3 linked regions of the Mucilaginibacter gracilis genome follow. The protein of the gene in region 3 binds, or shares a complex with, the protein of the main gene of each other region. Links are inferred from orthologs where the notes say so. Each region holds a gene or a part of one and is shown on either strand. Other genes may lie near its edges.

Region 1 (8,021 bases), 6.0 Mb from region 3 along the record:
TGGATCTTTTAAAAGTTTTAAGTGAAAAGGTATGGTAGTTTTAACACCTTCTATCACAAATTCGCCAAGGGCGCGCTCCATTGTGCTTAACGCTTCTTCGCGGGTTTGAGCCATGCAGATAACCTTAGCTATCATCGAATCGTAATTGGGTGGTATTACATAACCGGTGTAAACATGGGTGTCAATACGCACACCATGGCCGCCCGGCGAATGGAAATTGGTTATTTTACCCGGCGAAGGCCTAAAGTTATTAAACGGGTCTTCGGCATTAATACGGCACTCAATGGCGTGCATAGTTGGCTCATAGTTTCTGCCAGATATGGGCACGCCCGATGCTACTTTAATTTGCTCTTTTATCAAATCAAAGTTAATTACCTCTTCGGTAACAGGGTGTTCAACCTGTATACGGGTATTCATTTCCATAAAATAGAAATTCCTATCCTTATCAACTAAAAATTCAACCGTGCCAGCACCCTCGTATTTTACGGCTTTAGCACCTTTTATAGCAGCCTCACCCATTTTTTTACGGAGTTTTTCTGTCATAAATGGCGAAGGTGCTTCTTCTACCAGCTTTTGATGGCGGCGTTGTATTGAGCAATCACGCTCAGATAAATGGCACACTTTGCCATACTGGTCGCCTACAATTTGTATCTCAATGTGGCGCGGATCAACAACATATTTTTCCAGGTACAAACCATCGTTGCCAAAGGCCGCTCCCGATTCGGCTTTGGCCGAATCCCAGGCTGGTTCAAATTCGCTGTCTTTCCAAACTACGCGCATACCGCGGCCACCGCCACCGGCAGTTGCTTTGAGTATTACAGGGTAGCCAATTTTGTTTGCTATTGCAATGCCTTCTTTAATATCGTTAACCAAGCCCTTTGAACCGGGAATGGTTGGCACACCGGCTTTTTCCATAGTGGCTTTAGCCGAAGCTTTATCGCCCATGGCGTTTATCTGATCGGCGGTAGCACCAATAAATTTGATATTGTATTCGGCGCAAATAGCCGAAAACTTTGCATTCTCCGAAAGGAAACCATAACCGGGATGTATAGCATCGGCATTGGTTAACTCGGCGGCAGAAATGATATTGGGAATGTTTAAATACGAATCGCGGCTTGGCGGCGGACCGATACACACGGCCTCATCGGCAAAACGAACATGAAGGCTATCACGATCTGCTGTTGAGTATACAGCAACAGTTTTAATGCCCATCTCTTTACAAGTACGAATAATTCGCAGGGCAATTTCACCGCGGTTAGCTATCAATATTTTTTTAAACATATTATTATTAGCTAATGTGTTTGTTGTCATGATTTAGTTATTGAGTTATTGGGTTATTGAGTTAATAGTTAAAAGGATTATCAGGTCATAAAAAATAATAACCTAATAACCAATAACTTAGTAACTAAATACTAAACCGGCTCAACCAAAAACAAAGGTTGGTCGTATTCAACCGGCGATGCATTATCAACCAGTATTTTAACTATACGGCCGGCAACTTCCGACTCGATTTCGTTAAACAGTTTCATTGCTTCGATAATGCAGGTCACGTTGCCTACAGCTATCTCGTCGCCAACGTTTACAAACAGCGGTTTATCAGGGCCGGCCGAACGGTAAAATGTACCTATCATGGGCGACCTTACTGTAATATATTTTGAAGTATCGGGACCAACCGGGGCAACGGGTGCGGTTTCGGCAGGTGCAGAGGCTACAGGAGCGGCAACCGGTGCTGCTGCAAGTGGCACAGTTGCGTGTACTACTGTTGGTGCCTGGTTGGTTTTAATTGTGATCTTGAAATCCTCTTGCTCAATTGCAACTTCGTTTACGCCCGATTTGGCAACGAAGCGGATAAGTTCCTGAATTTGTTTAATATCCATTGATTAGGTATGTGGGTGTTTTGGATAAAGTTATATTTTAATGTGCAAATATGCGTATTTTGATGTGCGAAAATGCAAATGTGCCCATGCGTAAATGCTTTTTATTTACTGATATTTATTTTGACAGACCTCTGTTTATAATGTTTAAATGTACAACATTGTTTCATATCATTTGCACGTGTACACGTTAGCGCATTTGTACATTTATTAATAGGCCCATTTTAAATAAATGGAGCCCCAGGTAAAGCCTCCGCCAAAAGCAGCTAAAATAAGGGTATCGCCCTTTTTTAGTTTGCTTTCCCATTCCCACAAACAAAGGGGGATGGTACCGTTGGTGGTATTGCCATATTTTTCAATGTTTATCATTACCCTTTCGGTAGGTACACCGGTACGTATGGCTGTAGCATCAATAATACGTTTATTGGCCTGGTGGGGTACCAACCAGTTAACATCATCAGCGGTTAGACCGTTGCGTTCCATTACATCGGCGGCAACTTCGGCCATGTTGGTTACCGCAAACTTAAATACAGTGCGGCCTTCCTGAAATGCAAAGTGTTCTTTGTTATCAACAGTTTGGCGCGTGGCTGGGTGTAATGACCCGCCAGCTTTTTGATTTAAGTAGGCACGGCCAGATCCGTCGGTTTTGCAAATAGAATCTATTATTCCGTAACCATCGGTATTGGGCTCAAGCAGGGCAGCCCCTGCGCCATCACCAAAAATAATACAGGTTGCCCTGTCTTCATAATTAATTATCGACGACATTTTATCGCCACCTACAACCAAAACCTTAGTATATTTACCGCTCTCAATAAAACCGGCACCTGTAGCAAGCCCAAATATAAAACCCGAGCAGGCTGCATTTAAATCATATCCCCAGGAGTTTTTAGCACCTATCCTATCGGCCAATATATTTGCCGTTGCCGGGAAAGGCATATCGGGCGTTGAGGTACAAAAAATAATAAGTTCTATTTCGCTGGCGCTGATGCCTCTTTTTTTAAGCAATTCTTCAACGGCCGGTACAGCCATGTCTGATGTGGCCAGGCCTTCGCCTTTTAGTATCCTGCGCTCTTTAATACCGGTACGGGATGTTATCCATTCGTCGTTGGTATCAACCATAGTTTCCAGCTCATGGTTTGTTAAAACGTAATCTGGTACGTAACCACCAACTGCCGTTATAGCAGCATGAATTTTATTCATCTAATTCCTTTTTATTGAAAAGCCTTTTTGATTTTATCAACAAGGCCGCTCTCGACCATGTCTCGTGACAGAAGAACCATGTTTTTTATGGCCTTTGGAGTTGAGATGCCATGACCAACCACAACCGCGGCGTTAACCCCTAATATTGGGCTACCGCCATACTCTTCGTAATTGAGGCGATCAAAAAAGTCATCCTTAAATTGCTTTTTAAGCGCAACTACGTAAAACGATTCGGCCATTTTAAGTACCACGTTACCTGTAAAACCGTCGCAAACAATAACATCGCTATGGTCGCCAAATAAATCACGTCCTTCAACATTACCTGCAAAGTTAAAAAGTTTGGTTTCCTTAAATAACGGATAAGTGGCCTGTAAAAGCAAATTACCTTTTTCCTCTTCCTCACCAATATTCATCAAAGCCACGCGTGGGTTTGGTATATTGTAAATAGATTCGGCAAAAAGGCTGCCTAATATGCCAAACTGCAATAAATTTTCGGGTTTGCAATCGGCATTAGCACCTACATCAAGCAATATGTTTAGGCCGCCCTTTAATTTAGGGGCAATAGCCGTCATGGCCGGGCGCAAAACGCCTGGTATAGCTTTTACGCTAAACATAGAGCCCACCAGCATGGCACCGGTGTTACCCGCCGATGCAAAAGTTTGAATGCTACCTTCCTTCAATAACCTAAAACCAACACTTATGCTGGAGTTTGGCTTTTGCACTACGGCTTTTGTAGGATGCTCACCCATACCAATCACCTCGGTTGTATGCACAAACTCGAAATGATCGGGATTAAAATTATTTTCCTGAAGAATATTTACAGCCACCTCCTTATCGCCTATCAGAACAAGATGTTCGTTAGCCGATAAGGCCCCGTGAGCCGCAATTGCACCTAAAACAGTCGCCTGGGGTGCGTAATCGCCGCCCATTATATCTAAGCCAATCTTCATTTCAGAAAATTAACTTAAACTGCAGCAGTATTCTCAATCAGTATTTTTCCGTTGAAGTAAACATTACCATCAACAGTATAAGCTCTGTGCGGTAAATGTACAGCACCTGTAGTTTTGCAGGTAGTTAAAGTAGGAGCTTCGGCTTTGTAGTGTGTTCTACGCTTGTCTCTTCTTGATTTGGATATTTTCCGTTTCGGGTGTGCCATAACTTGTTGGTATTACTATTTTATTTAATTTTTTTAAGCGCGTCCCACCGTGGGTCCGCATCTTCACTTGGTGGTTCTTCACCGCTTGCCAGCTTATCTAACTGGTCAAGCATTTCTATATCACAATACTGCGTTTTACCTTCATAGCCGCATACCGCCACAAACGGCACCGCTACATTTATATATTCGTATATTAAACCAGCTACGTTGATCTCGTGATCGTTTTTGCTGAGTGTAATAATGTCTACTTCATCATCCCCTATCTCCACTTCGCCAAACTTGGCTATCGCCCGCTCGCCGGTTTCAATTACCTGCGGGTATTCGGCAAGGCAACGGTCGCACCCCATATCAATGGTACCGCTGATTTTAAAATCAAGGATAATCATTGTTTCCTGCTTATCCAGTTCAACACGGCAATTTAATTTGCCACTTTTTACTAATGAATATTCAAATTCATCAAAAAAGGCCTTAGTTATCTCAAAATCGAAAGAATGCTTTCCGAGTTTGAGCCCAGTGTAGGGAATCGAATATGGTTTGAGCGATTTCAACGAGCGATAATTAGCCCGCAAATTTAGGAAAAATAACACAAGTGGAAAGAGTTTTTTAAAAAATGGAGAAGATAGCGACGAGTGCTATTATAATAATGCGTAAATAGCACTGTATGAACGGTTTTTGATTGTTTTCTTTTTAATTTTCAATCCCGATTTAAAGTTGGTTTTTAAACCACAAAGCGCACAGAGCGCCGCAGTGCTAGGGTTAGATGTAAAAAACCTGAATTATTTTAATAGATAGGGGCACCAACTAAACAAGTTTACAAGCAATTGCATTACGTGATATGTTAGGGCGTTGCCTTACGGCCCGCGCTCTTCGTTCCAAGTCCTCGTTCGCCGATAGAAGCTCACTCCGGGCTTTCCACTACGATCGCTAACGCGGCATAATGCTCATTCTTATCTTTGATATACCATAATCTGGCAAATCCGAAATCGGCCATCCAAAATCCCAAATCACTATATCCTCAACCTGATATGCCATTTTTCTAATCTGCCAGCCAGCCAAACCATTAAAAAGGCAAACAGCAGGCATTTTATTAAACCGCCAATGCCGTGGGTGGCAAAATCGGGGTAGCCTATGTTGGTCATTTGGTAAAGGGGGTAAAATAAAAAGGGCAATAGGTAGCAGGTTAGCGTACTTGTACCGGCAGGTTTAATAATGCTAAACCAGTTTTGTTTACCCCGCATATCCATAAAAAACATAAAAGCACCGTAGGCTAAAATATTAATTGCGGTACATATCATTACCCATGCCGGGGTATCGCCGGCCTTTGATATCCCGCCGCTAAAAAAGCGCACCATAAAACCCATGTTAAATAAAATGAGCGACATGAGTAACAATGCTACCCAAATTAACCGGGGCTGTTTATTACGCATAAACCAGGCATACAGGCACGATATAACCAGCCCCGACGCCGTAAACGCTTGCATTGCCCCATTGCCGGCAAGGCCCAGGTAATTTTGCGTACCATTTAAAAAGCCAAGCCAGCCAAAATGAAAATCGAGGTTAAAGAGCAGGAAAAACACCCAGGCGGTAACCAGCACCAGCAAATTACCTTCGGAATACAGGTAAATGAGTGCGCATAATAAATAGGCCCAGCCTATTAAGCCCAATATACCCCACCAGCTAAAATGCAGCCACGTGGGTGCCGCTGCTGTACCACCCTTATAAAGCGCGCACATTACAATTAACAGCGCTATGCCCGCCCCGCGTAGCCCATAGCGCAACGCCTTTGAGGTATTGGGAGGATAATCCATCCAAATTAAAAAAAAGCTTAGTGTAATTTGTATTTCCCACCACGTTTCGGGTATTACGGCATCGGCACTGTAGGTTTCCATATTGGCGTGCATAAACCCGATAAAGATGAGTATGGCCGAACGGCTAATAATGTAACCCGTTATGTTACGCTTGCTCTCTCCGGCTTTGAGCCTGCCTTGTATGGCATGCGGTATTGATAAGCCAACTATAAATAAAAACGCAGGGAAAACAATATCGGCCAAACCCAGGCCATCCGTTCGTTCGCCGGCGTGTTTTATCCATTCGGGCACACCAGGTACGCCGTCAATGTCGTTCACAAAAATCATCAGGAACATGGTTACAGCCCTGAATATGTCTATCGATTGGATTCGGCTTTTAAACTTACTACTCATCAACAAACATAAAAACACTATGGGGTTAATTGTTTTAACTATAGTGTAAAAAACATGTTATACCTTGACGTACAGGTATTTTTTATGCAATTACAGTTAATTTAAAGCATTTTTTTAAGCCAATAAAGGAGTAGTTAGTTTAAAATCTAAACCACATTAAACGCTTTTGCACAGCCTTGGGGGCTACCAAGCATACCAAAAACAATAAAACAGGAGTATAGCAAAGTACAGGTGCATGAGCAATTGCTACCAATACAGCTATACTTTTACTTAATCCCTATCCCTGCTGAGTTTGGTAAAGGTTAATGTATTTTCGAGTAATTCGGCAGACTCGCGGCGATGTTTAACAATGTGTATGGCCGAAAACAAAGCTTCGCGGAAAGAGATTTCGGAAGCAACACTTTTACCTGCAATATCATAAGCTGTACCATGATCGGGCGAGGTACGTACAATATTTAAACCGGCGGTAAAGTTTACGCCATTTTCAAAAGCTATTTGTTTAAAGGGTATCAAGCCCTGGTCGTGGTACATAGCAAGCACGGCATCAAATTTAAGGTACGCACCATTGGCAAAAAAGCCATCGGCCGCATACGGGCCCATAGCTAAAATACCGAGTGCCTTAGCTTCGCTAATAGCCGGGTTAATGGTTGTTTGCTCATCGTTACCTATCAAACCGTCGTCGCCCGAATGGGGGTTTAGGCCCAATATTGCAATTTTGGGTTTGCGTATCCAAAAATCTTTTTTCAGGCTTTCGTTCATCATCTTAAGCTTTGATACGATGCCCTCGATGGTTATATTTTTTGCAATATCGCCAACCGGGATGTGGCCGGTAACTACACCAACTTTAAGGTCGTCGCTAACCAAAAACATTAACGAATCATGGCCGCCGGCACGCTCCTGCAAGTATTCGGTATGGCCTGCAAACTTAAAATTTTCGTTTTGTATATTGTGTTTGTTAATGGGCGCCGTAACTAGGGCATCTATATCACCGGCAACTAAATCGGTTGTGGCTTTTTCTAACGACAAAAATGCGTATTTACCGCCTGTTGGTGTTGATTGGCCAAGTTCAATTTTAACATCTTCTTCCCAGCAATTAATAATATTGGCGCGCTTTGGGTTGGCCTCCGCCGGAGTGTTAATTACATTGAAACTAAAATCGTTAAGTTTTAAAGCTTTACGGTGGAAAGATGCCACCTTGGTGTGCCCATAAACTATGGGGGTACAGTAATCCAGTATTTTAGTATCGGCAAGGGTTTTAATAATTACCTCAAGCCCAATACCGTTAACGTCGCCTATGCTTATTCCTATTTTTAATTTGTCGCTCATATGTTTATGATTTCACCGATGTAGTTTTAACTACACCGATTCTATTCTTCGATTTCGTCGTCAGCCTACCGGCTACTACAATCGCCTTTCTTAACACGCAAAGTAAAAGATTTTAAACCTCATTACCTTAACAAAGCACAAATATGACGTTATTTGCGGTAAAGTATAATATAATGAGTATAGTACGGGCAAAAAAACATCTGGGGCAACACTTTTTAACGGATAAAAATATTGCCGAAAAGATAGTGAACAGCCTTAAACTAA
Region 2 (8,196 bases), 5.9 Mb from region 3 along the record:
CATGCAATTAAAGTGTTTAATACAGCAAATTGGAGCAAAATTAAATTACGTTTCCCATTAAAGGGTCGGTAAAACCTGGCTTTCCGGTTTCCACGCGGCCCGCATATTGCCTGCTAAAGGCATTTGTACCGGTTATATTTACTGTAAAATGATACCAGTTATGGCTTGTGCTTAAATTAAGTACAAGGGTTTCGGTATGCCCCGGCGGCAACGCTTTTTGGAGCTTGTTGGTTTTATAAGCGTTATCGGTTACCAGTACAGTGTGGTGCTGGTTGCTTGTATTGGTTAGTTTTAAAATAACATTACCAGTTAATTTGTTTTTAGTTAGGCTACGTTCATAGTCAACTTCGATAGTAATATCCGGGTCGGCGGCATTGCCTGTAAACTCCCTGTAAAAGCCATTAGGGCCATAAACCCGCAAATGGTATTTATCGTTTTCAAAAGCATGCAGCGGCCAGCTATCGGCCAGTTTATCACCTGCACTTACGGCGTAGGCCCAGGTGCGTACCGCATCAAAAGTTTGATTAGGCTGAAGGCAATTACCGGGCGCATACACATTAAAAGGGCAGCCCTGGGTTTTACTTCCAAAAACTTCGTTGCGGTTATCAAATGCAATTTCGAAGGTTTTTTTATCGGCACTAAGCTTACCGTTTACATGTAACTGGTAAGGCAATGCATTGGAGGGTTTAACGCCGCTCTCCTGCTTTAAAAATGCCGATGGGTTTGCATTAAATTGTTCGGCCTCCTGCTTGTTAAAAAGTTGGTATGTTGTAGGTAGCTTTTTAAACTTGGCTTTATGTATGGTTTCCAAAAAAGCATCCTTTGTAACAAAATCAGGCGAGGGTATTCCATCGCTGTGATAGGGCCTGAAAACCGAAGTAAGGTTGCCGCAAACTGTGCGGCGCCATTGGCTTATATTGGGTTCGCTAATGTTTTTGCCTGTTTTTTTCGATAAAAAGTCTTCTAAAAATTGGAGTGTTGAAGTATGATCGAACACCTGCGAGTTAACCCAGCCACCCTTGCTCCATGGCGATGCAATAACCAACGGAACCCTGTAGCCTAAACCAATAGGCCCTTCGCGTTCAAACTTCTCGGGGAAACCGTTGCGGGCACTTGCTTGCTCGCGGGTTACAAACTCAACACTGGTATCAATCCCTGCCGATACCTTGCCTGTGTTATTGTTACGGGCATCGGGCGCAACAAAAGGTGGTATGTGGTCAAAATAACCGTCGTTTTCATCATAAGCTAAAATGAAAATGGTTTTTTTCCATACCTCGGGGTTTTGAGTTAAAATATCCAGAACTTCGGATACGTACCACGCGCCATACCAGGGTGCCGAAGGATGATCGGAAAAGCTTTCGGGAGCCGTAAGCCATGATACCGTTGGTAATTTACCGGAATTTACGTCCTTCTTAAACTGATGCAACACATCGCCCTTGGGTACTTTTAAGCTGCGGTTTATGCCATCGTCGTTATAATTAAGGGTGGTTAAATCGTGGTAATCCGGATCGTTTTTATTGGTGTCGAATGCTTTTAAATGAATGTTTTTTTGTTGTTGCGATAAGGCTTCAAAAGCGGTTGCATTATAAACTTCGGCTTCTTTTTTTAAATCATCAAGCTCGGCTTGTTTCTTTTTCAGGAGTTTTTTTGTAGCCGGTAATTGCTCGTCTTTTTCGGTTAATGAGTTTATTTTATTTTCAAGTTGAGCTATTTCGGCAGGTAGTTGTGCTAAACGTTTAGTAATGTTAGTGAGATGCGCCTGGTGCAGTTTAACATTGTACTGTGCAAAATATTCGAGTGGATTATCGCCAAAATTAGACAGCCAAAAGTCTTCGTCGCTTTTTAAGCCGGTATCAACGCTGATCTCGTTTTGATAGCATTTCCAGGCAATTCCGTTTTCTTCCAATCGTTCGGGGAAGGTTTTCCATTTCAATTGTGCCGAATCGGCATCTTCGTTCCACACATTGGCCCTTGAGGTTTCGTGTTGTTCTTCACGTACCGTGCCCGACCAAAAAAAGAGCCGGTTGGGGGTAGTTCCCGTAAGGGATGAGCAAAAATTTTGATCGCAAACGGTAAAGGCATCTGCCAGCGAGTAGTAAAAAGGCAAGTCTTCGCGCTTATGGTAGCCCAGCGTTAATGGCATGTTTGCGTATTCGGGCGTGCCCGAGCGTTTAAAATCAAGCCATTTATCATATTTACCATCATTGCGCGCATTGCTTTGATTGGCCCAGCTATGCGGCAGCGAATGCATCCATGTAGCCTTGGTGTTTTTAATATCGAGATGGAAGGGTGCATAGGTTTGGCCGGCGGCATTGGTTTGCAGCCAAACTTTATTTTGATTAGGTAAATCAATGGCCCGTGGGTCGTTAAAGCCCCTCACGCCTTTTAGGCTGCCGTAGCAATGGTCGAAAGAGCGGTTCTCCTGCATCAGGATAACGATATGCTCGGCATCAAGGTAGGTGCTGCCTTCGGGTGCGTTTATAGCCAACGCTTTTTGTATAGATGGAGGCAAAACATTAGCCAACGCAGCAGTGCCGCTTAAAAATGCAGCCTTTTTTAAAAACTCTCTTCGCGTATCACTCATATTACCAATAGTTATTAATTACCTTTATTTTAAATGCCGTTTTGATAGCCGAGGCGCATGTATCACATTACCCCGTTATTAATATCGTTGCCGAATATAAATGGCATTTCCACATGCTTGTAACATTTGGTTTTGGCTGCCCGGCTATCTACTGTTCTAAAATAATAAAACAGTGTTTATGCAGGGTTTAAAATATGTTATCTTTTTGCAACCTCCATTAATCGCAATTGTCCGATGGGTTTAAGCCCTCCTTGTCCCTGGTTAAGGTAGGTACGCCGTTAGGGAAGGTTACTATCCATATGCTATCAAAATCATCATCGGGCCAGGTTAGGTTATCTAATTGAATGCCTAAGGCTTTGGTAATAAAGGGTATGGCTTTGTGTTCCCAGGTTACTAATATTAAGCCGGTTTTAGTTTTTAAATCGGCGGCTATTTCGTTGTATTCGTGTTCGTCGTGGGTGGTATTTACGGCTATGTTGTATTTTACAACAAGTGGTATAACCGTTTGGAACATGCGCGAATGAAGGGTGGCATTGCCAAGCGTCATTGGGGGTACGTATACAAAATTGGGAACACCAAATTTTGATGTAATAACTGCCGGCAATAAGCGCGAACGGTTTAAACCTTTACAATTAAGGTTATTGCCAACTAATGGTTTTTCGCCGTGGCGTATTAGCACTATTTTTAGATTGGCCGCAGTTGTTGTGCTTTGGGCTATACTGCTTTGCGATAACGCGGCAAACATTAGTAGGGCAATTAAAATTTTATTCATGATAGTATCAAGGCTAATATTCAGCAATGTTACTATTACTAACGTTAATATTAGGTTAAATTTTATGCTGCAAATTGGTGCTCAATTTTGTTTAGCAAACTGGTAACATCAAAAGGTTTGGCTAAAAAATCATCGGGTCCGTTTTTTTGCGACATGCAATCAACCAGGTTATGCGTTGCCGAAATTAAGATAACCGGTATGTTGCAGATGTAAGTTTCTTCCCTTTGTTTTATGGCATGGCATATCTCTCGCCCGTCCATATCTGCAAGCATTACGTCAAGCAAAATCAAGTCGGGACGGTAGTTGTCAATGTACTCAAAAATTTTATCACCTCTCGGGGTGGTGTTCACTTCGTACCCGTTATATTCTAATACGTCGCGTAAAGCACCTAATATGGCTAAATCATCGTCAATCACCAATATCCTTTTGCACATAATTTCCACATTTGTTTATGGTTAGGCAATATTTGTGCCAATAATCATGATGCTTATTGGTGTAAGGTTTAATTTATAAAACCATGATAAACCTTTATCTGTTAACTTTGCAAACTCATATATACACGATATGGATAAATTTGTACTATTTGTTTGTTTACTATTTTTAACCAATAAACTTTTTGCGCAAACCAGTGCGGATAGCGGCAAGGTATCCCCTTTAAAAACCATTAGCTATACCCAATTTAAGGCTTATATTGACGGTGTAGACCTTAGCAATATGGCCGCCGTTGCCGAACTAAACGGCTATCCCGACCCTCAGAAAACGTTGAACCTTAAAAAAGAATTGATGCTTAACGCCGGGCAAGTTAAAGAGGTTACAACCATTAATAATGAGCTTAAACGTAAAATGAAAGAAATGGGCGAGTATATATTAAAAAACGAGCATGCCCTTGATGAGCTTTTCCGTACAAAAAAGGTAGACGACGGTAGTTTGATTTTTTACACCAACCGCTTTGGTTTATACCAGGGCGAAATGCGCAATGCCATTTTACAGGCATATATTAAAGTATTAGCTGTTTTAAGCACCGGGCAGCAAAGTAAATACCAGCAGTTACAGAAAATTGAACGTTAGGTAATATACCGATTGAATTAATTACTTTTGCTGGCTTTATGAGTGCGTTGAGCCTTTATAAGCTATACAAAACAGGTAGTATGAGCTTAAATGATGTTCATCACAATAAAAAAACTAATTGATTCTGATGAAAATTACATTTGATTTTGAAAAGCCCCTTGCCGATTTGCAATTGCAAATGGAAAAGGTAAGGCAAGTTGAAGAAAAAACCAAGGTGGATATGTCGGCAACGTTGGCCGAACTTGACGAGAAATTTGAAACCACCAAAAAACAAATATTTACTCATTTAACCGGCTGGCAGCGTGTACAAATTTCGCGCCACCCTGAGCGCCCTTATACTTTACAGTATATTGAGCTGATGTGTGATGATTTTATTGAAATGCACGGCGACCGCACCGTGGGTGATGATAAAGCTATTGTGGGTGGTTTTGGAACCTTGAACGGACAAACTGTAATGTTTATTGGTCACCAAAAGGGTATTAACACCAAAATGAGGCAATACCGTAATTTTGGTATGGCTAACCCCGAAGGATACCGCAAGGCGTTAAGGCTGATGCGTATAGCCGAAAAGTTTAATAAACCCGTAGTAACTTTGATAGACACACCTGGAGCTTTTCCGGGCCTTGAAGCCGAAGAACGGGGGCAAGGTGAAGCCATTGCGCGCAACCTGCTGGAAATGTCGATACTGAAGGTGCCTGTAATTTGTGTTGTTATAGGCGAAGGAGCATCTGGTGGAGCGTTAGGTATTGGTATTGGCGATAGGGTGCTGATGCTTGAAAACTCGTGGTACTCCGTTATCTCTCCGGAAAATTGCTCAACCATTTTATGGAAAACATGGGAAAATAAAGAGAAGGCAGCCGAGGTGTTAAAGCTTACATCGGTAGATATGCTAAAAAATAAACTGATTGACGGTGTAATTAAGGAGCCTTTAGGAGGCGCACACCAAGACCCGGCTACTATGGCTGCAACGTTAAAAAAACAGCTTATTAAAGACCTGAAGGCACTAAAAGAAAAAACAGCCGAGGAATTGGTGAGTGAGCGTATTGAGAAATTTTGCTCGATGGGGGTGGTTTTAGATAATTAAGCAGATAAAATTTAAAAAATGCTTTTGACTTTAAAAATATCATCCTATATTTGCATTCCATTTCGGAAACGATAAGTAACCGAAAGAGATTGCCTGATAGTATAATGGTAGTACGACGGTTTTTGGTACCGTTTGTCTAGGTTCGAATCCTGGTCGGGCAACATAAAAAATTCGGATTTCGGAGTTTCGATTTCGGATCCGATTTTTTTTATTTTAATGAGTTTCAAATCCGAAATTGTAGTTTCGAAATCCTAAAATTTGCCATGCCTTTACAATTCAACCCTGTTAAACTTTTCTCAGGTTCGGCAACAAAAACACTGTCGGTTAAAATTGCAGAAGCGTATGGGCGAGACTTGGGAGATGTAATTGTATCTCGTTTTAGCGATGGCGAATTTCAGCCTTACTTTAACGAATCGGTTAGAGGGTCGGATGTTTTTTTAATACAAAGCACCAATCCGCCAAGTGATAATTTAATGGAGCTTTTAATGCTGATTGATGCTGCACGCAGGGCATCGGCACATTATGTAACGGCAGTTATACCTTATTTTGGGTTGGCCCGTCAGGACAGGAAAGACAAACCCCGTGTAGCCATTGGTTCAAAACTGGTGGCTAATTTGTTGGTAGCGGCGGGCATTAACCGCATTATGACCATGGACCTACATGCCGCACAGATACAAGGTTTTTTTGATATTCCGGTAGACCATTTGGACGCATCAGTAATATTTGTGCCTTATATAAAAAGCCTCGGCTTAGGTAACTTAACCATAGCTTCGCCGGATATGGGCGGCTCGTACCGGGCACGTGGTTTTGCTAAGTTTTTTAACGCCGAAGTGGTTATTTGCGATAAGCGCCGTAAACGCGCCAACGAAATAGAATCTATGACGGTTATAGGTGATGTAACCGACCAGGATATTGTTTTGATTGATGACATTTGCGATACCGCAGGTACATTAGCAAAAGCAGCAGGCTTAATTATGGAGCGTGGCGCCCGCAGTGTAAGAGCGGTTTGTACACACCCTGTACTATCAGGCAAGGCTTACGAAACCATTGAAAACTCGGTTTTAACCGAATTGATTGTAACTGATACCATTGAGTTAAAACATCAAAGCAGCAAAATACGTGTACTATCAACCGCCGAATTGTTTGCCAAGGCAATTGCCAATGTGAACGAACACGGATCGATAAGCGACTTGTTTAGGGTGGATTAAATGGTTGATGGATCATAGTTGATGGTTCATTGGCATAAAAGAGAGATATATAATTCAATAGATGATGGTCTTTTTGAATTTGAAGATAAAAAAATGGATTGTATAGGTAATGAACGATAGGTGCCATGAACAATGAACTATCAACTATGAACCAGCAATCCATGAACAAACAATAAAATAATAAATACAATGAAATCAATTACTATTAGCGGTTCTCTAAGAGAGAACGTAGGGAAAAGAGACGCCAAAGAGCTGCGTTACGAAGGCAAAGTGCCTGCAGTTTTGTATGGTGGGGCAACACAAACCCACTTCGCGGTGTCCGTAGCTGATTTGAAACCGGTTGTTTACACACCCGTTGTTCATTTCATCGATCTGGATATTCCAGGTACAAAAGCACAAGCCATTATTAAAGACATTCAATTCCATCCGTTAACAGAGGAAATTATCCATGTTGACTTTTTGGAGCTTGATGCTAAAAAAGCGGTTACCATTGAAATTCCAATCCGTTTAACCGGAACTTCTCCTGGTGTTAAAACCGGTGGTAAATTAGTTCAAAAATTGCGTAAACTACGTATCAAGGCTTTACCTGGCGACCACATCGATAATATCGACGTTAGCATCGCTACTTTAGAGGTAGGTAAATCGGTACGTGTTAGCGATTTGAAATTGGAAAAATTAGTTATCACCAATGCAATGGAAGATACTATTGTTTCTGTAACTACCTCACGTGCACTACGTCAGGCAGAACAAGAAGCTGCTTCGGGTAAAAAATAATTACCTGCTAAAATAAAAAGAAGCCTCCCGAGTTATCAGGAGGCTTTTTTTATGGCCGTTTGTGATGTTAAATTTAAAACTTTACCATGTTTAACCAGTTACTATAACTATACCATATACAATCATGAAAATCAGATCCCTTATTATAATCACTTTGCTTTTTATATCCGTGGCAGCCAGCGCACAAACGTTAACCGGCTCCGTTGTTGAAGGCGGCAGTAATATTCGCCTCGAAAATGTTTTTATCCGCGAGGTGGGCAGCAGGCAGGTTGCACTGACAGATAAAAGTGGTAATTTTTACATCCGCACGGCACTTAACCATACGCTCATCTTATCGTTACCGGGCTACGTATCAGACACCTTGTTTGTTATCGATTTTAAGCCTAAGCATATTGAGCTAAAACGGGCCGGCATTACATTGCAAACCGTTACCATTGCCGATAGTAAAGCGGCATTTAACCCCGAAGCAGAGTACCCGGAAGTTTACGAAAAAAGCAAATTCGCGTTATCGCCATCGCGTATATTTGGGAAAGAATCGCGTGATGCAAGGCGTTTAAAACGCTATTTTAAAGTTGAAGCAGAGCAAAGGCAGGTTGACGCCATATTTACCCCGGTGCTGGTAAGCAGCATTGTGCCGTTAAAGGGGCGCGACCTGGAAAATTTTATGAGCATGTATCGCCCGTCGTTAGCTTTTGCAAAAAACAGT
Region 3 (8,210 bases):
TGCAGGCAGCAATTGTTGCTTTGCGGAGGTTTAACCGCTCGTCAACATTTTTGTTAACTTTTAAGCCATAGTCGCGCGCGGTACCCGGCATAAATTGCCAGGGCCCGTAGGCACCCCGGCTTGAGCGGCCTTCACCAAAGCCCGATTCCACTAAAGGGATGTACTTAAAATCGTCCGGTATGCCATAATTTTTTAAAATTGGCTCCATAACCGGGAACATTTTTGCAGCTTTTTTGTGTAACAGGTTGCTTTGCACATTGCTAAAACTATGTAACCTTAACGAACGTTTCATTTTACCGATAACCTTTTTATCATTCAATGGCAAGGTTTCGTTTGCAAAATTTAAACTATCAAAAGTTGTGGTTTTGTGGGCAATTATGCCTGCATAAAAGTGGCCTTCATCATAACTTTTTACGTTGTTTATAACAACTGATGGGGCACATTCTGCATCGCTTTTTGTTACAGATACGGGTTTAAACCGGTAGACTTCACTGACTGCTTTGGGCAAAACTGTCCAAAAAATTAGCAGTCGGGAGATGATCATTATCACTGCCATAACGGAGCACGTTACTAAGTGTTTGGTAATCATTTTCCTTCTTTCCATGTATAAATTTAATGGTGAATACTGCTGCAAAGATAAACCATACAATGCACGATGTCAACCATTTACAAAAAACAAGGTGGTTTACCACTTCGTTTTTGGGTTCAAAATCGCACTTTAAAGTACCTTAAACGTTGATTTTTAAGTTTGTAAAAAAATGATTTTTTTGCTTGCCCACCCCTCAATTTTGTATGTTTTTTGCTACAATTTGGCTTTGCGCGGTACCCCTATTCTGCCTAAAACAACCCATATTTAAAACTTGTTGTTGTAGTTGAAATACCTTAATTTTGCAGACCCGCTGAGACAGCGTTAATCATTCAATATGGCATTTAAAAAATCAGGAAACAGTCGCGACGACAAATCCAACAACACATCCCGCAGAACTTCTAACGGCGGACCCGACAAATCAAAAAGAACAACATCTTCATCACGCCCACGTTCCACATCAGCAGGCCCTAAAAAGTTTGAGGGTGAAAATGATGGCCCGAAGAAAAGTTTTGATGGCGAAAAAAAGTCATTCAACAAAAACTTTAACAAGCCAACCGGAGATTTTAAAAAATCACCTTACGGCACCCGCGATTTTAACCAGGGGCCACCAAAAAGCGAAGGCAGCTTTAAAAAAGCCGAAGGCGGTGATTCGCCAAGAGCAGGCCGCAGGCCATACGGCACCAGAGATTCATCTCCCGATAGCAGGCCACCACGTGAAGGCGGCTTTAAAAAAGAAGGCGCATCAGATTTTAAACGCAAACCTTACGGCACCCGCGATTCGGCTCCCGATAGCAGGCCACCGCGCGAAGGCGGCTTTAAAAAAGCAAGCGGCGATGCACCAAGCTTTAGCCGTAAACCTTACGGAACCAGAGATACCGGCGACACCCGCCCACCACGCGAAGGTGGTTTTAAAAAAGAAGGCGGCTTTAAAGGTAAAACTACTGCAGCCGGAACAGATTCAAGACCATTCCGCGCACGTAAAGAAGACGATAACAAAGACAAAAAAACAGTACCTTATAATCGCGAACCAAAAAGAACGGTAAAACCACCACAACGTTCAACCCGTGAAGGTTTTTCGGCAGCCGACGAGCAGCCCGACCGTACAATGCGTAGCCGTAAAAAATCTACACAGGACCCGGATAAAGGTAAAATAAGGCTTAACCGTTACATATCAAACGCTGGTATTTGCTCGCGCCGCAAGGCCGACGAGTTGATTGTAGCCGGTGTTGTATCGGTTAACGGCCAGGTGATATCCGAACTTGGTTTTAAGGTTGACCCTTATAAAGACGAGGTACGTTACAATGGCGAAACCCTGAAACGCGAAAAAATGGTTTATGTATTGCTCAATAAACCAAAAGACTATATAACCACCACCGAAGACCCGCAAGAACGCCGCACCGTTATGCACCTGGTTGATAAAGCCAGCAAAGAACGCATTTATCCGGTTGGCCGCCTTGACCGTAACACAACAGGTTTATTATTGATGACCAACGACGGCGACTTGGCCGATAAGTTATCGCACCCAAAAAGCAACATCAGTAAGTTATATCACGTTGAGCTGGATAAAAGCTTATCACAGGGCGATTTAAATAAAATTGGCTATGGTATTGAACTGGAAGATGGTTTGATTAAACCAGATTCGGTATCTTACGTAACCGGAGCTTCAAAACGCGAAGTTGGCATACAGATACACAGCGGTAAAAACCGTGTTGTGCGCCGAATATTTGAGAGCCTTGGCTACGATGTGGTAAAGCTTGACCGTGCCATATATGCCGGCCTAACCAAAAAAGATTTGCCCCGCGGCCGTTGGAGATATTTGGAAGAAGCCGAAATTATCCAACTAAAGCATCTCATCAAATAAAAAGGTTGTGTGAGGATGATAAGATAGCAACGGTAATGTACCGGATCTAATTTATCAAAAGCACAAAAAAAGGGGTAGAAAATTTAGTTTTCTACCCCTTTTTTTATCTATTGTCTGTAAAGGCCTTTTTTTTAGTCGGTACTACCGGCTTCTTTGGGCTAACCGTTGTTTTAGTTACAACTTGCTGTTTACATCTAAACAGTTCAAATCTTCAAAAGCCGAAGTTAGGCGCTTAACAAAGGTATCTTCGCCTTTACGCAACCAAACACGTGGGTCGTAATATTTTTTGTTTGGCGAATCTTCACCTTCCGGGCTGCCAATTTGGGTTTGCAGGTAGCCTTCCTTAGATTTGTAGTAATCTTTAATGCCTTCCCAAAATGCCCATTGCATATCGGTATCAATGTTCATTTTAATGGCACCGTATGATATAGCTTCGCGAATTTCTTCCTGGCTTGAGCCAGAACCACCGTGAAATACAAAGTTTATTGGTTTCTCGGCAGTTAAGCCAAATTTATTCTTCACGTACTCTTGCGAGTTGTGTAAAATTTTAGGTTGCAATTTAACGTTACCAGGTTTGTAAACGCCGTGTACATTACCAAAAGCTGCTGCCACTGTAAAACGCGGACTAACCTTTAATAAATGCTCGTACGAATAAGCAACTTCTTCGGGTTGGGTATATAAGCGTGAGCTATCAACGTCGGAATTATCAACGCCGTCTTCTTCACCGCCTGTAACACCTAATTCAATTTCAAGCGTCATACCCATTTTAGCCATGCGCTCCAGGTATTTGGCAGATATTTCTATATTCTCCTCAATCGGTTCTTCCGAAAGATCGAGCATGTGCGACGAAAATAAAGGCTTTCCGGTTTCGGCAAAAAATTTCTCACCATGGTCTAACAAACCATCAATCCACGGTAATAATTTTTTAGCGGCGTGGTCGGTGTGTAAAATAACAGCAACTCCATAATGCTCGGCCAATAAGTGTACGTGCTTTGCAGCCGATACACCACCTAAAATACAAGCTTGCAGTTTAGAGTTATCTAACGATTTGCCTGCATAAAACTGCGCCCCACCGTTTGACAATTGTATAATTACCGGCGAATTAACCGCCTTGGCAGTTTCCATAACCGCATTAATAGAGTTTGTGCCAATTACGTTAACTGCAGGTAGCGCAAATTGGTGTTTTTTTGCTGCTTCAAACATCTCCTGCACCTGGTCTCCGTGCAATACGCCTTTATAATTTTTTAAGTCCATGTTCAATGTTTTGGTTTTCGTTCCGAAGTTAAAAATTAATTGGAAAATAGTTAATTGTTATTGTGATATTAGGTGATAAAAACATCAATGTAACGCTGTTTACAGTATCAATATAAGTATTGATGCATTAACCTTATATATCAATTAACTATTTCCCTATTAACTATTAACTACTATCTTTGTAGCCAATTGAAAGAGAAAGACACAGTAATGGCGTGGTTTAAAAGAGAATCCAAAGGGATTATAACTACTACCGAAGAAAAGAAAGAAGCACCAGACGGAATTTGGAACAAGTGTCCGAACTGTAAAAAGCCGCTTCATTACTCCGAGCAGGTAGAAAATCAATATGTTTGTCACTATTGCAACTATCATTTACGCATAGGCTCCAAAGAGTACTTTTCGGTATTGTTTGATAATAATGAGTTTGAAGAGTTGTTCCCCAATTTAATATCGGGCGATCCTCTGCATTTTGTTGACACCAAAAAATATACCGAACGCCTGGAAGAGAGCATGGAAAAAACCGGCCTTAAGGATGCCATCCGCGCAGCGCATGGTAAAATTAACGGACAAGACCTGGTTGTTGCCTGTATGGATTTTAACTTCATCGGCGGTTCGATGGGTTCGGTTGTGGGCGAAAAAATTGCCCGCTCAATTGATTATTGTATCAAAAACAAAATACCTTTCCTCATGATATCCAAATCGGGCGGTGCCCGCATGATGGAGGCTGCATTCTCGTTAATGCAAATGGCAAAAACATCGGCTAAACTTGCTCTGTTATCACTAGCCAAAATACCTTATATATCACTGTTAACCGACCCTACTACCGGCGGCGTAACGGCATCATACGCCATGCTTGGCGATATTAATATTGCCGAACCTGGCGCACTAATAGGCTTTGCCGGCCCACGTGTTATTAAAGAAACCATTAAGAAAGATTTGCCTAAAGGTTTCCAAACAGCAGAATTTGTGCAGGAACATGGCTTTTTAGACTTTATAGTTGACCGCCGCGAAATGAAGACCCGTTTGGCTGCATTTTTAAAAATGATGAAAAATTGATTTAACTCATCAACCCCATATAACTAAAACCCGGCAACTAACATTGTCGGGTTTTTTGTTGTGGTGCCTTCTACAAACAAAACAATTATATTATTATGCGTTATATTACCATGGTAACATCGTAAATTTGGTACAATGCATATCCGTAAACGTTACATTTTAGTTGTGTTGCTGGTGTTTGTGGCCCTTGGCTGGCTGTTACGCTTAAAAGCGGTTGAAATTGCCGATAACCGACAGTACAATTTTAGTTTGCAACAGCTACGCGGCGTAACCAAACTGGTAATTTGGGAACAAGGCTTTTTGTTAAACAATATTGAGAGCCAGCAGCGTACCTATTTTAAAACCTTTACCAGCAAAGAATCGGTATCTACAACCATTTTTGGGAAGATTGGCTTTCACATCAACCTGGCCGATTCCGTGCATACCATTATTGAGCGCAATAAAGATACCATTTTAGTTAAAGCACCTTTGCAAATAACCTATGTAAGTTTAGATTTGGGCACCTTACAGCAGGTTAAAGAAACATCCATAGACCCGTTTGTTAAGGTGGATAAAAACGAGGTTATCAAACACCTGGACCATAAGGCCCTGGAAAAATACCTTCCCGGCGCAATTGCAAACCTGAGAGATAAGCCCTTAACCAGTCAGCAAAAGCAATTGAGCAGGCTGGTTGGCAAACCAGTTAAAATTATACTAACCAGCATGCCAAAGGCCAGCGACTGGAAATAGAGTAATGCTTACCCATTGTATGCTTTGCCCCTGCCAAATGGTTTACATTGCGTATAGTTGTATTGTGAATACCTTTAAATAAACAAAGGCCCATATATAAGCCTTTGTTTATCATAAATATCAATTAATGTTACAAATTGTAAGCACCATGTTCGCCGCCCGAAGAACCCGAACCTGGCTCATGATCTATCAATCTGCCGCTTGTGCGCCCGTGCGATTGATCGGTAAAGGTTGAGTCAACATCTCCAAGTGTAGCCGCTTTTTCGGGAGCTTCGGTTTCATCGGGGGCTTCCACTTCGGTACCCTCGGTATAATTCACCTCGTTATCTGTGCCTTTTTCAAGCTCATCATCATCGGGGTAATCCAATTCGTTTTCATCGGCCTGGTGTTCTTCGGGTATCTCGTCGGGGTCAGGTCCGTTTTGAACAGAGGATGCAAGGCTACCAAATTTATCATTTTTAACCTCGTGAAGTTCGGCCATAGCCTCATCATTATCCTCAAGGTCCTCTTCATCCAAATCAGTGGTACTCACATTGCCTTCGTCCCATTCATCACCGCCATCGGTATCCAGGTCGCGCCCTTTAATACTATCGTCGCTTAGGTTTTGGTCATCTTCATCGTCGTCAAGGTTATACTCGTGTTTGGGCAGCCTTGAGTCCGAAATACGCGAATCAACAGTCATATCATCATCGCGCATGTCTTCATCACGTTCATGTCTTAATGCATCATTCCTTAACTGGTCGTTTTGATCGTTCCAGGATTCTTGATTTATCGTTGTCATAACTTCTGTTTATTTAAGAGTTTTCCATTCAGGTATTCATACTAATACAAGCATAAATTTTCTTAAATGTTTTGAAATATTTCAGATAAAGAAAATTAGTTTAAAGTCTGGAGTAGTTAGTCTGGAGTCCGAAGTCGTTAATTCTTTGAGATATTGAGCCGCATAGTCGTTAGTCGAGAGTAGTGATTAAGCTATAACAAATCCGAGAGCTTTATTGCTTAGAATCCAGACTAACGACTACAGGCTTACGACGACTTCATACTAAAGACTTTGGGCTAACGACTACAGACTAAAACTACCTCACCGTCCGGTGCTCTATCCGTTTCTCGTAGTCCACACCTTTAAAAATGCGGTGTACGTAAATACCGGGGGTATGTATATTATCCGGATCGAGTTGACCGGCGGGTACCAGTTCTTCAACCTCGGCAATGGTAATTTTACCCGCCATAGCCATAACAGGGTTAAAATTGCGGGCTGTTGAGCGGTATATCAGGTTGCCCATTGTATCGCCCTTCCAGGCCTTTACTATGGCAAAATCGGCATCAAAGGCCATTTCCATTAAATAATCTTTGCCGTTAAAGTTGCGCACCTCTTTGCCTATGGCAACTTCGGTACCAATACCTGCGGGGGTAAAAATGGCGGGCATGCCATAGCCTGCTGCCATACAACGGGTTGCCAGTGTACCTTGCGGGATGAGTTCTACATCCAGTTCGCCACTCAATAGCTGCCGCTCAAATTCGGCATTTTCGCCCACGTACGATGATATCATCTTTTTAACCTGGCGCTGTTTAAGCATCAGGCCAATACCGAAATCATCAACACCGGCATTGTTTGATATGCAGGTAAGCTGCTTTACACCCTTTTTTACCAGGGCCGCTATACAGTTTTCGGGCAAACCGCATAAACCAAAACCACCTAACATCAGTGTCATGCCGTCGGTAATATCGCGGATAGCCTCATCGGCGTTGGAAACAACCTTATTCATATAGTTGCAAATTGGTTATGCGAAATTAACAATACAAACGGAATTGTTACACACCTTTATCAAAGCTTTGTTAACCCTGCCGCCCCGCCAACAAAACTATCCCTCAACTAAAACAATTAATAAAATTAACTATTAGTATAGTATAACATAATTTAAAACCTATGGAATTAAAAGATGAGCAGTTATTGAGCACGCCAAACGATGTTCAACAACAGGATAAAGATACCAAGCCAAATGCATACCGAGTTGATGATGATGGCAATGCCGACGAGGCGAGCCTTAAACGTAACTATATTATTGGCGGCGAAATGAAGGATGCCAATGCCCCCGGTATGGAAGGCGAAGGCACGGGCGGCCAGCAGTTTGGCGGAACCAGCAACCCGCCTACCGGCGACGACCCGGCTAACCCATCGCGAAACGCAGGTTATAGTAACGGCTACTTTGCCCGCACCGAACCTGCACAAGAGCGGCCAGAAAACAACAATTTTAAAAGCCCCGAGCAGCAAGGGCAACCTGACTACAAAGCGCCAACATCATCAACGCCCGACGAGGACGATAAGGCAGAGCAGCAAAGCGAAGGCGAAAAAGATAATACCAACCACCCCGGCAAGGCAGATTATAAAGAGGAAGACCAGCACGGCCCCGACTATGGCTCAAACAGCCCCGAAATACCTGGCCCCAACGAAATGCCCGAACAGCAAAAGGTAGGCGGTGCTTAAACCAACCAACTGTTGTAAAAGAATAACAAAAGAGGAATATCACCCGTGCTGTTTATTCCTCTTTTGTTATTTACATGCAAGGTTCTATCCAATAACTTAATAACTATTATCCCCCCATTTAATCCCCAATAACTTACTAACTAAATAACCCAATAACTAATATTCAATAACTCAATCACCATTTCACAGTATTGGTTATATACTTTATTAAATCATCTGCCATTGCTTGTTGTTCT

Evidence for each region.
Region 1: the proteins of accD (region 3) and accB are in contact, whole or in part, in a solved structure (PDB 8UXZ), measured with the Escherichia coli proteins. The link is inferred for Mucilaginibacter gracilis from one-to-one orthologs.
Region 2: the proteins of accD (region 3) and BDD43_RS01945 are in contact, whole or in part, in a solved structure (PDB 8UXZ), measured with the Escherichia coli proteins. The link is inferred for Mucilaginibacter gracilis from one-to-one orthologs.

Annotation. Positions count from the first base shown.
Region 1 is NZ_RBKU01000001.1:332,354-340,374, forward strand. What follows is about bases 146-2,907. They hold accB (acetyl-CoA carboxylase biotin carboxyl carrier protein), read right to left. Parts: upstream 1,878-2,907; coding sequence 1,413-1,877; downstream 146-1,412. Other genes in these bases: accC (acetyl-CoA carboxylase biotin carboxylase subunit), read right to left, coding at 146-1,281; BDD43_RS01305 (beta-ketoacyl-ACP synthase III), read right to left, coding at 2,085-2,907. Also shown: more of accC, read right to left, coding at 1-145; more of BDD43_RS01305, read right to left, coding at 2,908-3,074; phosphate acyltransferase PlsX, read right to left, coding at 3,086-4,024; rpmF (50S ribosomal protein L32), read right to left, coding at 4,039-4,230; BDD43_RS01320 (YceD family protein), read right to left, coding at 4,251-4,778; BDD43_RS01325 (DUF5009 domain-containing protein), read right to left, coding at 5,238-6,431; 4-hydroxythreonine-4-phosphate dehydrogenase PdxA, read right to left, coding at 6,702-7,757; 16S rRNA (adenine(1518)-N(6)/adenine(1519)-N(6))-dimethyltransferase RsmA, read left to right, coding at 7,931-8,021. UniProt on the Escherichia coli protein: This protein is a component of the acetyl coenzyme A carboxylase complex; first, biotin carboxylase catalyzes the carboxylation of the carrier protein and then the transcarboxylase transfers the carboxyl group to form malonyl-CoA.
Region 2 is NZ_RBKU01000001.1:456,090-464,285, reverse strand. What follows is about bases 3,593-6,529. They hold BDD43_RS01945 (acetyl-CoA carboxylase carboxyltransferase subunit alpha), read left to right. Parts: upstream 3,593-4,551; coding sequence 4,552-5,508; downstream 5,509-6,529. Other genes in these bases: BDD43_RS01935 (ribose-phosphate pyrophosphokinase), read left to right, coding at 5,772-6,529; BDD43_RS01950 (hypothetical protein), read left to right, coding at 3,921-4,424; BDD43_RS01955 (response regulator transcription factor), read right to left, coding at 3,593-3,790. In the rest of the region: BDD43_RS01965 (phosphocholine-specific phospholipase C), read right to left, coding at 41-2,584; BDD43_RS01960 (histidine phosphatase family protein), read right to left, coding at 2,802-3,356; more of BDD43_RS01955, read right to left, coding at 3,419-3,592; more of BDD43_RS01935, read left to right, coding at 6,530-6,716; BDD43_RS01930 (50S ribosomal protein L25/general stress protein Ctc), read left to right, coding at 6,906-7,490; BDD43_RS01925 (peptidase associated/transthyretin-like domain-containing protein), read left to right, coding at 7,615-8,196. UniProt on the Escherichia coli protein: Component of the acetyl coenzyme A carboxylase (ACC) complex. First, biotin carboxylase catalyzes the carboxylation of biotin on its carrier protein (BCCP) and then the CO(2) group is transferred by the carboxyltransferase to acetyl-CoA to form malonyl-CoA.
Region 3 is NZ_RBKU01000001.1:6,331,862-6,340,071, forward strand. What follows is about bases 2,887-5,837. They hold accD (acetyl-CoA carboxylase, carboxyltransferase subunit beta), read left to right. Parts: upstream 2,887-3,914; coding sequence 3,915-4,760; downstream 4,761-5,837. Other genes in these bases: fbaA (class II fructose-bisphosphate aldolase), read right to left, coding at 2,887-3,704; BDD43_RS28285 (hypothetical protein), read left to right, coding at 4,896-5,489; BDD43_RS28290 (hypothetical protein), read right to left, coding at 5,620-5,837. Also shown: BDD43_RS28265 (lytic transglycosylase domain-containing protein), read right to left, coding at 1-556; BDD43_RS28270 (pseudouridine synthase), read left to right, coding at 924-2,450; more of fbaA, read right to left, coding at 2,625-2,886; more of BDD43_RS28290, read right to left, coding at 5,838-6,270; BDD43_RS28295 (CoA transferase subunit A), read right to left, coding at 6,566-7,255; BDD43_RS28300 (hypothetical protein), read left to right, coding at 7,417-7,974; BDD43_RS28305 (SGNH/GDSL hydrolase family protein), read right to left, coding at 8,150-8,210.